2 regions of the Paenibacillus crassostreae genome follow, and region 1 is predicted to be linked to the other one. Evidence: riboswitches for the same ligand, from Rfam matches in the RefSeq annotation. Region 1 holds a riboswitch; the other holds the start of a gene.
What was found. Region 1 has a riboswitch for cyclic di-AMP ahead of LPB68_RS09650 (hypothetical protein). Riboswitches for the same ligand answer to the same signal wherever they lie in the genome.

Region 1 (5,557 bases):
ATGATGGTCTTGATCCCCATCTGTCTTAATTGGTCGAATCGCTCTTTCATACCCGGTTTTACGGTATCCTTCAAATAAATCAATCCATAAATAATTCCGTCTACTGCCACCGCAAGAGGTGTACCTCCATCCGAAGAGATGACATTCGCCTTATCTTCCAAATCTGCAGGAATGAGTCCTCCTTGAGATTCAACCCACTTCCTTACAGAGTCAACGGCTCCTTTACGTACATGGCGTCCATCTTTGAGATCAATACCACTCATACGCGTCTGTGCTTTGAATTCAACGAATTCGCCACCTACTGCAAGTTGGTCTTCTACGAAATAATCAAGCTTCCTCATGAGTTCAAGGACTGAACGCCCTTCAGGAGTCTCATCCTTCAAGGAACTGATCGCTGCCCAATAACCTAACTCTTTCTTAGTCATTTTACCTACAGGTATAAATTCACTTGCCATACGGTTACCATAGGTTATGGTTCCTGTCTTATCCAGAATCATTGTGTTGATATCACCAGAAGCCTCGACGGCTTTACCCGACATCGCTAACACGTTGAATTGCGTCACACGGTCCATACCAGCAATACCTATGGCGGACAATAACCCACCAATGGTTGTTGGTATTAGACACACTAACAATGAGATAAGAACTGGAATCGGTAGATCAATATCGAAATAATTAGCAATAGGAGCTAAGGTTACAACAACAATTAGAAATATCAATGTCAAGCAAGTAAGCAATGTATTAAGTGCTATTTCATTCGGTGTCTTCTGACGCTGTGCACCTTCTACGAGTGAGATCATTTTATCAATAAAAGACTCACCTGGATCGGCAGTAATTCGCACTGTAATGACGTCACTGACTACCCGTGTACCGCCCGTAACAGAGTTGAAGTCTCCTCCTGCTTCCTTGATCACAGGAGCTGATTCACCGGTTATAGCCGATTCGTCCACAGATGCCAATCCTTCAATGACCTCACCGTCACCAGGGATCATCTCACCACTTGAGACAATCACGACATCGCCTTTACGTAACTCCGTAGAGTTAATAACTTTAATCTCGGAGCCTATTCGTTTATTGGCTTGAATCTCTCTCTTTCCTTTTTTCAAGGAATCCGCTTGTGCCTTCCCACGTCCTTCTGCCAATGCTTCAGCGAAGTTCGCGAACAAGACCGTAAATAACAGAATTAAGAAGACACTAATATTAAATCCTATCTGATCTTCAGTTCCGAAGTACTTTGGAAATAGTACCATCATAAGTACAACAAATGTCCCTACTTCAACTATAAACATGACAGGATTCTTCATCATAAACATCGGATTCAATTTTATAAAGCTTTCTTTAACAGCATGTTTGGCTATTTCACCATTGAACATGCTCTGGCGTTTATTATTCATCGTTCAAGCACCTCGTTCTAATGGAGTGTTAAAAATTCGGCCACAGGGCCTAAAACAATGACCGGAAGGAACGTTAACGCGCCGATCAATAAGACAACACTGATCAATATTCCAATAAATAGCTTGTTATCTGTACGAAATGTACCGATTGTTTCACCTACGGGGTTCTTAGCACTAAGTGAACCTGCTACTGCAAGCATAGCGATAATCGACATGTAACGTCCAAAGAACATTACGAGTCCTGTTGAAACGTTCCAGAATATCGTATTATCTCCTAGTCCTTCAAAACCGGATCCGTTGTTAGCGGCAGATGAAGTGTATTCATATAAGGACTGGGTTAAACCATGGAATCCCGGATTACTTAATGAATCATAGCCCGAAGAGGTTATAAATGAGAGCGCCGTAGGCACTAAGATGATAAATGGATGCACCAGAATAACGAGTGCAATCAGCTTCATTTCCCTGGCCTCGATCTTCCGTCCTAAGAACTCTGGCGTTCGTCCAACCATAAGTCCGCAAATAAAGACACCTAGTATGGCGTACATCAACATGTTAACCAGTCCGACACCTTTACCTCCAAAGACGACATTCAGCATCATTTCACCAAGTGCTGCCATTCCTCCAAGAGGCGTTAATGTATCATGCATATTGTTGACTGATCCCGTTGTCGCAGCCGTCGTAACAGTAGAGAATAGAGTCGATTGTGCTATACCGAATCGAACTTCTTTGCCTTCCATACTACCTTGAGAAGATTCAATACCTAACGAATTGATTGCCGGGTTGCCAGCTTTCTCTGACGTATAACTAATACTTAGGAATATCAAGAACAGAATCATCATGCTTGAGAATATGACCCATCCTTGCTTCTTGTTTTTAGCAAACAGACCAAACATATAAGGTAGTGAGGCTGCTAACATCCACATACTTAATATTTCGATAACATTGGTTAATGGACTTGGATTCTCAAATGGATGTGACGAGTTGGCTCCAAAGAATCCACCACCATTCGTTCCGAGATGTTTAATGGATTCCAACGAAGCGATAGGACCCATCGTTATCTGTTGCTCAACACCTTCAAACGTTGTTACTGTAGCCGTTGGGTCGAACGTTTGGGGTACTTTTAAACCAACTAATACGATCGTAACGATAAAAGCTAGTGGTATGAAGATACGAATAATAGCTTTGGTAAAATCCTGAAAGAAGTTACCTAATCCTTCACCGCGTCGAGTAATCCCACGAATAAATGCAACCGCAATCGCTAAACCTGATGCTGCCGATGTGAACATCATCATCGTAACAAATGCCATTTGGGTTAAATACGTCAATCCACTCTCGCCGCTATAATGCTGTAGATTGGTATTTGTCATAAAACTGATGATCGTATTAAAGGCGAGTGAAGCCTCCATATTCTCGTTCCCACTCGGATTTCCTGGCAGTAATCCTTGAAGACGTAGGAGTACGTAACTAATAACGATTAACACCGCATTCGTAGCAATAAAACTCAGTACGTACTTCTTCCAATTCATACTATTACGATTTCTTAATCCGATCAGCTTGTAGATGACATTTTCCGTTGAACCGAAAACCTTATCCGTTCGGTTAGGTTCATTGGAGAATACATGAAACATATAAGTACCGAGTGGCTTCACCAGCAACAGTAGTACGACAATCACAATTCCTATTTGCAGTAAGTCCATGCTTTATATCCTCCTATAGAGATGAATTTTCTGTTAGTTCACAATATTATGGCAATCCTAGAATTTCTCTGGATTGATTAACGCATATATCAGGTAAATGAAGATGACTAAGGTCAATGCAAGTACAACGATCATTGTTCCCCGCCCCCTCTATCTACCAACGTTCCGCACCAATGTGTGAACAATAACAATAATCCAAATCCAACAATTAACGTGATGACCATATAGACATCCATCATTATGGGAATGCCCCTCTCTCAAGTAGATTTTTGATGATTCATCCTGAGCTTATTTCTCAAGGAGAAATCCAACGTCTCCATTTTTCGTATAAATGACATGATCTGCACCCATTCCTCGATAGACCCCTCGAGGGCTAGAGTATCGGGTTATAATGTATATCTCACGCGTCGTCCATGGACGACATATTTGAAGATATCTACAACTTAAGTTAAGACTACTTTCGAAAATATAAATCCTTCCCACTGCCACATGTGGTACAATCCACTTTTTAGTCATATAAGTATCGATTCTAACAACATGTTTTGCACCCATTTCTAGGTAATCCAGTTCTTCTGTACGGCTGTTAGTCAGCACCGCAAATGACTTTTTATTATAAATTAATTGGTTTACGAATTTCCGTCCGTCCTCATTAGGAGCGATAACCAAAATGACATCATCTTCCATTATTAGGTCCTCCTATACGTTTAAAGACAACAAAAAAGAAGCTCAGCGAAAAAGTAGCTTTCCCAGAGCTTCTTTGTTAGTCCATGACAAAATAAATCCACGAACCAGCCAGAAGGCGGTTTGCTGCCTCTCCCTGTACGCTTACGAGGTTAGCTGTCGGATTCGGGCGAGAGAGTCGCCCTATTCCCGGCTTTGAAATACAATAGCCGAAAAATTCACCCCATGGAAACATCCGGCGTTTACGCAGCAGACATCTCCGATTGGTTCCCCCGTTTCTGAATTTCACAGAATTCAGCGTTCAAGACATTCTTTCAACATCCATCACAATTAATAACCGCAGAGCAGCTTGAGCGCCCTTCGATCGATAGTTTCGATCACAAGATTCATCATTCCTCTCTCAAACTTAAGCTTACGAGGTTAGCTGTCGGATTCGAGCGGTGAGAGTCGCTCTACCTAGATAAGGCTTAATAGCCTTATCTAGGATTCACCCCTGTAGCTTCCTAATTTCGACTCTCACACCGAAAAAAGGTTGCTACGTTTGGTTCCCCCGTTCCCCACCTTAAAGGTAGGGACTCAGCAAAACTAAGAATTGAAAATAATAACAATTTGTATTTCGATATGAATCATACACCCGCCCCAAATTAGTGTAAAGGTGACTCGAGGCCTTCTTAAAAGGAAATTTCAATCATTCAGGTTAATAATGGCGCTTACAATGATATTTCTCTCCTTCCTGCTTGTTCATGCTCTCTATATCTCATTTTTGGATTATTATGATGATTCTTGGGATTTACCCCTATAAACAAAATAGGCCCCGCCAGTTAACTAACCGGCGGAACCTTGTGTCAATATATATTCTAAAAGGGGGTACTTTTAGAATATATATTCTCGCTTAAATTGAGATGATAGAAAGCTTAAAATTTCATAAATTAATTGTTCTTATTTTCGTAGATGACTTAAGGACGCTCTACTGCGATGGAGCCCACAGCTGAAGTGAGCGATAATAATGGCCCACCTCCATTGATGTCGCTTTTACCTTTATTAACTCCTGTAATTTGTCCGAGATCACTTTCAACATTCAAGCTACATTGAAGAGTTCCAGCTAGTGTAGTAGTAATCCCACCAACTTCCGTATTCACCTTGAGACTGCTATCACTTTCCATCTGTTCAATCCCGAGTTGAATTCGACCGACATCTGATTGTACAGTGGATTCCCCTTGAATCTGTGCACCCTCAATATTGATCGTGCCCACATCACTTACAACATCATAGTTCCCTTTTAGATTCCGAAGTGTCAATTCACCCACATTATTTGTGAGATCGAATTGATTCACCGAGTCCGGTAACTCTACCTTATAATCAATGCTGAACTCTGAGAATCCGTATTTATCCTCTGCCCATGTCCACAAAGATTTCTTGGAGTTACCTTGGGGATGTGTAACAATCTTCAATTGATCCCCTTGTACCACGACCGAGACTTCAGCTTGATCCAGGATTTCTTGGTATTTTGCTTCACGTAATGATGATTTCGGAAATGAGAGTGTTGCGTTCACGATAAGGTTATCATCTGTAGCTGCTATAACTTCAATATTTCCTACCGCATTATCCATATTCAGGGTCGATGCAGAGCCTACCTCTTGTGTGAGTGATATCTCTTTTTGCAACCCATCTTTCTTCAATTCCGCACTCCAATCTGAGCTGATATTCTGAGCTGTATCCCCGATGGCTTCTGTCACTTCTCCGATGCCCGTCTTGAACATTTCATCAGTCTCATTAGTACATCCA
Region 2 (5,557 bases), 480 kb from region 1:
GAATCGTTGTGAAGGAGTCTGGAATGCATGCGGTTGAGGATTATCTCATGGCAAGATATCAAATGTACTGGCAAGTGTACTTCCATCCTGTGACTCGTAGTTCAGAAATTGTTTTAAAACTAATTTTTAAGCGAGCAAAAGATTTATATAACAACGGGTATACGTTTGAATTTATGATAGCGCCATTGGTTAGTCTGTTCGAGGACAAGGTGACTGTAGAGCAATATTTAAAATTGGATGAAGCACTTATTCAGACTGTATTTATGCAATGGATCTCAGAGAAAGACCCTATACTTAGCGAACTTTGCAGTCGATTTATGCATCGTAGATTGTATAAATATGTAGAATTAGAACCACTAGAATTGGAAATGGTACATGAGATCATTCAGGTGTTCCGTCAATGTGGATTGAATCCAGATTATGATGTCGCGATTGATTCTCCAAGTGATCTTCCGTATGATGTATTTCATTCGGGAGATGAAGTAAGTCAGAAGCAAATATTATTGTTAGATCGACAAGAAAGACTAATGGAAATATCAGAAGTATCGGAAATTGTACGTTCGATAAGCGGGCTACAACATGGGAAGTTCCGGTTATATTACCCTGAAGAGAAAATCAATGCAGTAATATCATCGTTCCCTATGGCAATTGCACACATTTTCACACCATAGAATTATGATTTGAAAGGAGTTTTTATAATGGACTTGTTCGACACACATACACATCTGGATGCTCCACAATTCGACGAAGATCGTGATGAGGTAATTGCACGCGCTGTTGAAGGCGGAGTTAGTAGGATGGTTAATATAGGATTTAACAGAGAGACGATTCCGACAACGATGGCACTCGCTGAGAAATATGACTTTATCTATGCTGCTGTTGGTTGGCACCCAGTGGATGCGATCACAATGAAGAAGGACGACTTAGAATGGATTGCATCCCTTTGCCAACATGATAAGGTTGTAGCCATTGGTGAGATCGGGTTGGATTATCATTGGGATACTTCTCCTAAAGATATACAACAACAAGTGTTTCGCCAACAGATTGGACTAGCCCGGGAATTAAAAATGCCAATTGTGATTCATAACCGAGATGCCCATGAGGATGTAGTTAGAATTCTAAGAGAAGAGAAGGCCAAAGACGTAGGAGGGATTATGCATTCTTACTCTGGTAGTTGGGAAACTGCTAAAATATGCCTTGATATGGGATTCCATTTGTCGTTTGGAGGTCCGATCACATTTAAGAATGCTAAACAACCAAAAGAAGTATTAGCACAGGTGCCCATGGATCGATTATTACTCGAAACTGATTCCCCATATCTTACACCACATCCATTTCGTGGAAAGAGAAACGAGAGTGCTCATGTTAGGTTAGTAGCAGAAGCAGCGGCTCAAATAAAAGGGATGGATTTAGAGGAAATTGCCCAAATAACCACCAAAAATTCACTGGGTTTATTTGGGATTATGTGAAAACGGGAGTAAAATGGATGAAAAATAGAGAATTCGAGACTTATTTATATCTACTCATCTCTAAAAGAGAGAATATTACAAAATTTTAACCATTTATTCAGAATTTCGTGGTTGAAACGTGCTTTACAACATGCATAGAAACACGATATCATCTTTTCAGTGATAAAAGCTGATCGAATTTGATAGCTTATTATTTTCTTGAACCAGTCTCGCTAAATCTCCTAACTATTGGAGAACGGGGGAACCAATATGACTGATACTGATTATTGATAGACACAGGCATATCTGATTTCTTTTATTGGGTCTTTGGGGTGAATTCAAGGGCATCCGCCATGAGCGGTTGACCTAAGATCGGGCGGCTCTCTTTCGTCCAAACCCGACAGCTAACCTCGTAAGCGCAATGAAGAGAGGCAACCTCGTGCATGTATTTCCGTTATTCAGACTATCGGAAAGCCACGAAAGAGTTCCTCTAACTCTTTCTAATGGCTTTTTTTGTTTTAGAATAAAGACAATTTTGTCATCATACTCTTGTAAATAGGAGGTGACAATCATGACGAGCAGACCGGTACATGATGCAGGTTAGAATTTATTCTACTATCCTGTAAAAATTTAATAATAGTCGCGTCAAAGGCAATTAGGTTTTATTTTAGACGGCGAGGCTATGAAGGAGGATCGGAAAGTGGGCATTTTCAAAGAAGAAACCCATGATTCATCATCATCCAGCATGACTTACGCACCGCGTTGGAAGGTTGAAAATTTAAGTAAGATCTCAGTAGCAGCTATTGCCCTAATAGCGATTACCTTGACTGTTCTTTTGTTCAGTAGCATTCATGGGCGTAAACAGGTGTATTTGGTCATTGATGGACAAGTGAGTGCCATCGAAACGCAACATGCTATGCTAGATCAAATGTTGGAAGAACAAGCGATTGTTCTAAGACCAGAAGATAAGGTATCCGTTTCACTTAATAGTTCGCTTGAAGATGGGGATAAAGTCCATATTCAACGTGCAGTTGAAGTTAATTTAACAGCCGACGGTGAATCTATAACTAGGTTTACATCACAAAAGACAGTACAAGATGTTATTCAAGATATAGGTATTACTTTGGATGAAGACGATAAAGTATTTCCTGAGTTGACGACAGAGATAACAGATAATTTGGAGATTAAAGTTATTCGAATTAATAAGCAGATTGTTGAACGTGTGGAGGAACTCCCCTTCCGTGTCATCAAGACATCCGACCCAACGATTGTGAAAGGTAATGTCAAGGTGGTTCAGAATGGACAGTCTGGAACACTGGTTCAACAAATCGAGAAAATATATCAAGATGGACAATTTGTAACGATGAGTTTGGTAGGAAAAGAAGTAGTGGAAGCTAAGGACAAGGTCGTTGCTGTGGGTACGAAGGTGGAGAAACCTAAGGCTGTTGTAGCAACAACTACTGTTAGCACTAAGAATGTAAACTCAAAGAATAATCGAGTCAGTAAAGCTGGCGTCGATTTCACTTATAAAAAAGTGCTTAATAACGTATCCATGACGGCATACTCTGCCGAAGAAGACGGTATTGGAACGCGGACTGCATCAGGCACACGAGTAACAGAAGGTCGTACGATTGCAGTGGACACTAGCGTTATTCCTATGGGATGGTGGGTGTACATTGAAGGTATTGGCTTCCGTCGTGCAGAAGATACAGGTGGAGCAATCAAGGGGAATAAGGTTGATGTATATTATGACTCCATACAGAATGCCCGTAACTTCGGACGCAAGAATGGTAAAACAGTATATGTGATAGGACCTGTTAAGCCTGAACTGAACTAAATCTGTTTTACAATAGCTTTATATTCCTATACTATTAAGGTCATATGGAAGTCATGCTAAGAAGAGGATTAATCCTCTTCTTTTTGTTATATTCGCTCTGGAGGGAAGAATCGTTATGATTAAGGAAATTATTGTCGTGGAGGGTCGCGATGATACAACAGCTATTAAGAGGGCGGTAGAGGCGGATACCATTGAGACAGGCGGTTCCGCTATTAATGCACGAATAATACAGCGAATTGCATTAGCACAGAAGCGCAGGGGGGTTATTATTTTTACTGACCCTGACCATGCAGGCGAACGCATTCGCAAAATAATAGCTAATAAAGTACCAGGATGTAAGCATGCTTTCATACCAGAAGCCGATGCGACTCGTAAAGGGGATATTGGTGTGGAGAATGCATCTCCTGATGCGATAAGACATGCTTTAGCTCGAGTACATACATCCTACGAGGGTGCAGAGAGTTTAATTGACATGGAGGATCTTGTTGGAGCAGGTCTTATAGTTCACCCGAATGCAGCTGCTCGGAGAATGGAAATGGGTAATATTCTTGGAATAGGGTATTGTAACGGCAAGCAATTTCTGAAACGTCTCGCCATATTTCAAATTACGCGTGATGAATTCATTAGTGCCCTCGCCCAAGTTGAAGAGGGAGGTAAAGAATAGATGAATCAATTAGATAATATTGCTACACCAGGACGAACGAAGGATATCATTAGACGCCATGGTTTCTCTTTTAAGAAGAGCTTGGGTCAGAACTTCCTCATCGATCAGAATATTCTGAATAAAATTGTTGAAGCTGCAGAGTTAGATCCCACCAAAGGGGCTTTAGAAATTGGTCCAGGGATTGGTGCACTTACAGAAAGGCTAGCACAAAGTGCGGGTACTGTGACTGCGGTGGAGATTGATAAACGTCTTATTCCTATACTTGAAGAAGTATTGGAGCCATATCCGCATGTACATGTCCAACAAGCAGATGTGCTTGATGTAGACTTACCAGCGTTGTTTGAATCTAATTTCAAGGATGTGTCTAAGGTAAGTGTTGTAGCTAATCTACCGTATTATGTTACGACACCTATTCTGATGAAGTTATTGGAAGAGAAGCTTCCATTGGAGCATATTGTTGTCATGATTCAGAAGGAAGTTGCTGAACGTATGGCTGCATCACCGGGTGGTAAGGAGTATGGAAGTCTCAGTATTGCGGTTCAATATTACAGTGTGCCGAAGTTGATTTGTACTGTACCACATACGGTCTTTATTCCTCAGCCAAATGTAGATTCAGCAGTTATTCGTCTAACTGTTCGTGAACAACCACCAGTTGAGACAAAGGATGAAGCGCATTTCTTCGATGTGGTACGATCCTCATTTACTCAGAGACGGAAGACGATTTCGAATAACCTGAAGAGTAGATATACGCTTCCCGAAGGACGCGAGCGAATTGATGCCATGTTAGTGCAAGCTGGAATAGAACCTTCAAGACGCGGAGAGACACTTAGCTTACAGGAATTCGCGACACTTAGTAACGTGTTATATGAAGCGGGTATTGTTTAGAGAAGTGTAGAGTAGTAATCCAACGGCTTAAATATGAAGAAAATATGAACCAATAGAGATCATTGCCCATACCATGAGGTAGGGGTGATGTTCTAATGAATTTGGGCGACTTGGTTGTCCGCCGCTCATATGGCGGAGATATAGCGTTCCGTATTGAAGAATTGCAGCAAGACTACGCTATCCTGAAAGGCACAGAGTTCCGACTATTGGCGGATTCTCCGCTTAAAGACTTAATGAGAGCACCAACTGTACCTGTAAGCGAAAAGATCCAGCAGGCGCAAGCAAGAGCCAGCGAGTCTTTATCGTCGCTTCAAAGGCAACGCAAGGAGCAGTCAGCTCTCCATCAAGCTCAATTAAGCGGAGGAAGAGATCTAGCGCAGGAAGTCTCATTCTTTGAAATACCAGGTAAAGTACTTCATTTGGATGGAGATCACAATTATTTGCAAAAAAGCCTTCGAATCTATGAGCAACTACGTGTGCCTGCAGAGGGACATTATGTTAGGGAGTCTGGCATGGCGGATGCCTTATATCGTCTATTACCACAGGTCCAACCTGATATTGTCGTAATCACAGGTCATGATGGCGTATTAAAGCATAGGCAGAACCGAGACCTGCATAGCTTGAGCAGCTATAAGAATTCTCAGAACTTTGTATCTGCCATTCAGGTGGCGCGAAAGTATGAACGTCATTTGGATTCTTTGACCATTGTAGCAGGTGCTTGTC

Region 2: it holds a riboswitch for cyclic di-AMP, as region 1 does, so the genes downstream of both, LPB68_RS11810 (resuscitation-promoting factor) here and LPB68_RS09650 (hypothetical protein) in region 1, are expected to answer to the same signal.

The regions. Positions count from the first base shown of each region.
Region 1 is NZ_CP017770.1:2,051,889-2,057,445, forward strand. Features, by position in the region: gene kdpB (potassium-transporting ATPase subunit KdpB) at 1-1,394, opposite strand, end outside; gene kdpA (potassium-transporting ATPase subunit KdpA) at 1,412-3,091, opposite strand; gene kdpF (K(+)-transporting ATPase subunit F) at 3,149-3,226, opposite strand; gene LPB68_RS09650 (hypothetical protein) at 3,380-3,775, opposite strand; cyclic di-AMP (ydaO/yuaA leader) riboswitch at 3,900-4,082, opposite strand; cyclic di-AMP (ydaO/yuaA leader) riboswitch at 4,167-4,364, opposite strand; gene LPB68_RS09655 (hypothetical protein) at 4,729-5,557, opposite strand, start outside.
Region 2 is NZ_CP017770.1:2,534,447-2,540,003, reverse strand. Features, by position in the region: gene LPB68_RS11820 (HD domain-containing protein) at 1-671, shown strand, start outside; gene LPB68_RS11815 (TatD family hydrolase) at 699-1,469, shown strand; cyclic di-AMP (ydaO/yuaA leader) riboswitch at 1,670-1,882, shown strand; gene LPB68_RS11810 (resuscitation-promoting factor) at 2,149-3,285, shown strand; gene rnmV (ribonuclease M5) at 3,401-3,949, shown strand; gene rsmA (16S rRNA (adenine(1518)-N(6)/adenine(1519)-N(6))-dimethyltransferase RsmA) at 3,950-4,834, shown strand; gene yabG (sporulation peptidase YabG) at 4,930-5,557, shown strand, end outside.